One region of the Yersinia sp. KBS0713 genome, then DNA from elsewhere that is predicted to be linked to it. Evidence: predicted binding sites of a transcription regulator. Region 1 holds the regulator's gene; the other holds the start of a gene.

Region 1 (3,174 bases):
GCGCGTGCCGACTGTCGATACCTCCAACCCTTTTGCGGCTAAAGCCATTCCGTCGCTGGATGAAAGTTTTGTTGTCATTCATTTTCGAGGTTTGGACCAGATCGACTTCCCCTACTTGCTGGCAATGTTGCAAGGGTCATTTATCTCTAATATCAATACATTGGTGGTGCCGGGTGGAAAGATGGGGCTGGCAATGGAGCTGATTATGGCCCCGTTAGTGCAGCAACTACTGGAGGGCAAGACGATCGGCTAATCTCCTTCGTTTCTGGCGTTGCGATGATGCTGGCTGCAACACCAGGAACGTTGAACATCACTAGGGTGCTGATTAACTAGGCAATTTCACGAATTTCAAAACTGTGGGTAATGGTCGCCGCTTTACCCAACATCAGGGAGACGGAGCAGTATTTCTCTGCTGACAGCTCAACCGCACGCTCAACAATTTTGTCAGTAAGCCCCTTACCGCTGACGATAAAGTGCAAATTGATTTGCGTAAACAGACGCGGTGCTTCTTCGCGACGCTGAGAGGTTAACGTGACCTCACAATCGCGCACATCGTTACGCCCTTTTTGCAAAATAGAGACCACATCAATCGCGCTGCAGCCACCTGCTGACATCAACAACATCTCCATCGGGCTAGGTGCTTTATCACCGGCATTTCCATCCATCAAAACTTGATGTCCTGACGCCGATTCACCCAAAAATGTCAGCCCCTCAACCCACTTTACACGTGCCTGCATAACACTCGCTCCCAGTTAAATTTTCTGATCCAGACTACCCTTTCATTTAGAAACTGGCAATGTAACCCGATGTTCATCATGCTGAAGCGATACAACACAAGACACTGACCTCATCCTGTGCTACAAACAGAACCGAAAGTGTTGTTTCTAGAATTAAATAGGGTAGCTCCCAATACTCAGTGAAGGGTTTCTATCCAGTACGTATCTTGGCTATACCTTTCGGCAATTGAGCAAATTAATATGCTAAAAGAAAGTGTATTTTAAAAGCACGCCGTACAGGGAACTCTGAGCCCTGTTAAGTTAGGCAGCGATAACAACAGAGGATAACAGCGAATGGTTCTCGGCAAGCCACAAACAGACCCGACTCTCGAATGGTTCCTGTCTCATTGCCATATCCACAAATACCCATCGAAGAGTACGCTAATTCACCAAGGTGAAAAGGCCGAAACGCTTTACTACATCGTGAAAGGCTCCGTTGCGGTGCTGATTAAAGATGAAGAGGGTAAAGAGATGATTCTCTCCTATTTAAACCAAGGGGATTTCATCGGCGAGCTTGGATTATTTGAAGAAGGCCAAGAGCGTAGTGCCTGGGTTAGAGCAAAAACCGCCTGTGAAGTGGCTGAAATTTCTTACAAAAAATTCCGTCAGTTGATTCAGGTAAATCCAGATATCTTGATGCGCCTCTCTTCACAAATGGCGAACCGCCTTCAGATTACATCCGAGAAAGTGGGTAACCTCGCTTTCCTTGATGTTACTGGGCGCATTGCACAAACGCTGCTTAACCTGGCAAAACAACCTGATGCCATGACCCACCCAGATGGGATGCAGATTAAGATTACCCGCCAGGAAATTGGTCAGATAGTTGGCTGTTCCCGCGAAACTGTGGGGCGGATACTAAAAATGCTGGAAGATCAGAACTTGATCTCCGCACACGGTAAAACGATTGTCGTTTACGGCACCCGTTAATTCCCTATAAACCGGTGCCGATACCCTCGGCATCGGTTTTCTCAATCTTTTGTGATTAATAAATTTCTGGGGCCTAAATGAAGTGGCAACGGGTTATTTATCATCCTGAAGTAAACTATGCATTACGCCAAACATTAGTTCTCTGCCTGCCAGCAGCCCTAGGCTTTGCTATCGGCGAGCTGCGACTCGGACTGATGTTCTCCCTGATACCCGCGTGTTGCAATATTGCCTCGCTGGATACACCGCACCAACACTTCTTCCGGCGGCTGATTATTGGTGGCGCGCTCTTTACACTGAGCAGCTTCCTGACCCAGCAGCTGTTGCTGTGGCACATTCCCTTGCCGTGGATCATGCTCGGGCTAGCACTGGTGCTCGGTGTCAACGGCGCAATCAGCCCCCTCCATGGCCACTTGTTGCCCGCCGCGTTAATCGCCGCAATATTCAGCCTAAGCATGGTTGGTCGCGCACCTATCTGGCAAGCACCCCTGTTGTGCGCTGTCGGAACACTCTGGTACGGCCTCTTTAACTGGCTGTGGTTCCGGTTATGCAGAGACCAGCCGATCCGTGAGCCACTAAGCCAGCTTTATCATTTACTGGCAGATTATTGCGACGCTAAATACAACCTACTCTCCCAGCATGTAGAGCCGGAAAAGGCGCTCCCCCCGTTGCTTGATCGGCAACAGGGGATAATGGACAAAATTAACCAGCTTTATCAGCAATTTAACTTAATCAACAATGCCACCAAGGCGGAGCGCAAACGGCTATTGGGGCTATTTCAGATGGCGCTAGACCTGCAAGAGCACATTACTGCGGCGCTGAATCAGTCAGATAGAGTGCGAGACCTCCTGGAGCATAGTCGGATAGAGGAGGTACTTCGCCGCAATACGCAGATTATCTCAGCTCAAATGCGCGTTATTGCCGATGATATTCTCTATCACCACCGTGCCAAGCGAAATTTCACCGCCGGCGATGCGCTGGTTGAACTGGAAGAGATAGCCCAGCAGCACCCCAATAATCCAGTGGCGCAATTTTGCTACTACCATACCAGCCACGTTATCCAGATCCTGAGTGACCGACGCCCGCTGTATGAGCGCGAGTTGATCTCCAGCCAGCAACAGCAGCCATTTTGGCCCGCCCTTATCAGTTACCTCTCATTTAAGTCTGGTGCGCTGCGCGCTGCCGCACGACTGGGGGTGACACTGGCCGCAGGCAGCTATATTGGTGCCTTGATGCACCTGCCAAAACCTTATTGGATCTTACTCACCGTGATGTTGGTGGTACAAAACGGCTATAACGCGACTAAGGTGCGCATCTATCACCGCGCCCTCGGGACACTGATCGGGCTGGTGTTGGCGGCAGGTTTGCTGCATTTACAGATGCCGGAGGGGGTGACACTGGGCATTATGTTGCTGATCACACTGGTGGCCTATCTGGTGCAACGTAACAACTACGGGCTAGCGGTTATTGGTCG
Region 2 (3,174 bases), 950 kb from region 1:
CACTGGGGAGCCGTGTGGCGGCACTGAATCAAGATTACCATTTGGGCCGCCGCTGTGGCCGCTATTTCCTGGCCACTGTTGGGCACTGGCTCTTGCCCCGTGACCGGCAGTATCAAGCTGAAATGGGGGGCGAGAAAACTGCGATCCCTCTCTCCCGCCGTATGATCCAGCCACAAGATATTAACCAGCTAGATGATATGGCTGAGTTGATTGATAGCGATGATTCTTCATTTGATATCATTCAAACGCCAGATATCATCACTCCCGTCGATTCAGTTGCCGTGGCAAATCAACATATTCCACCTCAGATGACCGTGGCAGACAGCGGGCTAATTGTGCCGACCACCACGCACAATAAAAGCAAAAGTAAGCTGTTGGCGGGCGAGATTATTTCGCCTCCGAGCGCGGCAAAAAACAAAGGTGATACGGCCTAATGACACTGATAGCGGGGCCGACGCCCTCATTTATTGATCCCCCCTATTTTGTTGACACCCACTGTCACTTTGACTTTCCACCATTCAGCGGTGAGGAGGTTGCCAGCTTAGCGAGCGCTGCGCAGGCGAATGTCAGGCAACTGATTATCCCTGCTGTGAGTGTGGCTTACTTCCCCCGCATTTTAGCTTTGGCTGAGCGCTATCCGCCGCTGTTTGCCGCACTGGGTATGCACCCGCTCTATATTGCTGAGCATCAGGAGGCAGATTTAGCGGCGCTGGCCTCTTATTTGGCGAATAAACCGGAAAAACTGGTGGCGGTGGGGGAGATTGGTCTGGATCTCTATATGGATGAGCCGCAGTTTCTACGACAATTAGCGCTATTACAGGCTCAGCTTAAGCTGGCTAAACAGCACGATCTCCCGGTTATTTTGCACTCCCGCCGCTCCCATGATCAACTGGCTGCCGCATTGCGCAAAGCTGCATTGCCGCGCACTGGTGTGGTGCATGGTTTTGCTGGCAGCTTAGCGCAAGCGCAGGCATTCATTCGTTTGGGTTATTACATTGGCGTTGGGGGAACCATCACCTATGAGCGGGCGCAGAAAACCCGCAAGGTTATGGCGGCATTACCGCTCTCGGCTCTGTTACTGGAAACTGATGCGCCGGACATGCCATTGGCCGGTTTCCAAGGTCAACCCAATCGACCCGAGCGTGCTGCCCATGTGTTCGCGGCCTTGTGTGAATTGCGCTCAGAAGCGCCGCAAGAGATAGCCACCCATCTGCTGGCGAATAGTCAGCGCTTATTTCGCTTACCCTCTGCTGATAAGCTTTCGCGATAACCCCGTCCCTCGATTGCACATGAAAAGCTAACTAATAATTAGCGTGCCATTTCTTCTATTGTGATTTTTCTGTGACCATCATCACAATAAATATCAAACAGTTGCTCTGAGTTGTGTTTATTTGTGACAGAGATTGTTTGATAGCGCGCGCTTGTCGGTATAATCCCGCCCATATTATTTTCATACAAATCATTAACAGGATGATCTTACATGCTTATGAGCTTGGTCGGGATGGCAGTTCTGATATTAATAGCCGTGCTTCTTTCCAGTAATTTTAGGGCGATTAATATCCGCACTGTGGTGGGGGCATTTATTATTCAGGTGGGCGTCGGGGCACTAGTGTTATATGTGCCGATTGGACGTCGTATCCTGGGCGGGATGTCTGAAGGTGTGGCGAACGTTATCGCTTACGGTAATAGCGGTATTTCATTTATGTTTGGCGGTTTGGTTTCCGACAAAATGTTTGAAGTCTTTGGCGGTGGCGGTTTTATCTTCGCCCTGCGAGTATTGCCGGTTATTGTCTTCTTCTCATCATTGATCGCGGTTTTGTATTATCTCGGCATTATGCAAATTGTGATTAAGGTGTTAGGCGGCGGCTTACAAAAGCTGCTCGGCACCTCACGTACCGAATCCCTCTCCGCGACCGCCAACATTTTTGTTGGGCAAACGGAAGCCCCGCTGGTCGTGCGGCCATATATTGCCACCATGACTCAATCAGAACTGTTTGCTGTGATGTGTGGTGGTTTAGCCTCGGTCGCCGGTTCAGTTTTGGCCGGTTACGCGCAGATGGGGGTGCCGTTGGAATATCTGATCGCCGCCTCCTTTATGGCGGCTCCGGGCGGGCTGCTCTTTGCTAAATTGATGGTGCCAGAAACTGAAAAAACCCGCGATACCGTCGATGCCACCACCCTGATTGCTGAAGATGACCGACCAGCTAACGTGATTGACGCTGCGGCTTCCGGTGCTGCCTCTGGTCTACAACTGGCGCTGAATGTCGGCGCAATGTTGCTGGCTTTCATTGCATTGATTGCATTGCTAAATGGTATTTTGGGCGGAATTGGTGGCTGGTTCGACTACCCGCAACTCTCGCTGGAGCTGATTCTGGGCTGGGTATTCTCCCCAATCGCTTACCTGATTGGTGTGCCGTGGAGTGAAGCAATGGTTGCTGGCTCCTTTATTGGCCAGAAAATCATCGTCAACGAATTCGTGGCATTTATGAATTTCGGTCAATATCTACAGGCGGAAGAGTTAGTTAAAGCGGCAGGCTTGCAGGTGCTTTCTGATCACACGAAAGCGATTATCTCCTTCGCGCTCTGTGGTTTTGCTAACTTGTCATCGGTCGCCATCTTACTCGGTGGGTTGGGCAGCATGGCCCCGAATCGCCGCCATGATATCGCGCGATTTGGTCTGAAAGCGGTTGCCGCAGGGACACTGTCGAATTTGATGAGTGCTACCATCGCCGGCTTCTTCCTGGCCCTGTAATTAGGCTAGCTAACCCTATTTCTGCCCATAAGCTATTCTTGATGCTAGTGGGCATAATAGTGTTGGTAAGCCATAAATCAGGTTATTTTGTGATTCCAATCACATATAATATTGGCGCGTTACAAATTACTATTGATTAGTGTGAAATTGAACACACCTCAGGTGTTGATAACGTGTTCAAATAGCATGATTAACTTTTCTGAGTGAGAGCTGCGAATATTGCGGCAACTTCCAGTAAGAAGAGTATTGCGGTGAGAAGGATCTCAATTGCAACCTAGGGGATTACCCATGGGGCTTTCTTCAAGGAACCAAGTCCGCTCGCCAACGTCTTGAGTTCAAAGCCAGAGATATCAATACACTCTCTGGTTCACTCATAAATAAATGCTCAGTTCTGGCAAGGTGCCGGGGCTGAAATAGTGTTG

What was found. The regulator CRP, encoded in region 1, controls carbon source genes, mostly activating them, when cyclic AMP is high. The targets are predictions, from matches to a motif close to ATGTGANNNNNNTCACAT.
Region 2: FFE93_RS18130 (NupC/NupG family nucleoside CNT transporter) is a predicted target of CRP. The motif match lies at 1,340-1,357, and genes of this name have one in related genera.

Annotation. Positions count from the first base shown of each region.
Region 1 is NZ_CP042173.1:227,658-230,831, reverse strand. Features, by position in the region: gene FFE93_RS00935 (phosphoribulokinase) at 1-253, shown strand, start outside; gene FFE93_RS00930 (OsmC family protein) at 330-737, opposite strand; gene crp (cAMP-activated global transcriptional regulator CRP) at 1,071-1,703, shown strand; gene FFE93_RS00920 (YccS/YhfK family putative transporter) at 1,781-3,174, shown strand, end outside.
Region 2 is NZ_CP042173.1:3,817,118-3,820,291, reverse strand. Features, by position in the region: gene FFE93_RS18140 (patatin family protein) at 1-434, shown strand, start outside; gene FFE93_RS18135 (TatD family hydrolase) at 434-1,270, shown strand; gene FFE93_RS18130 (NupC/NupG family nucleoside CNT transporter) at 1,481-2,752, shown strand.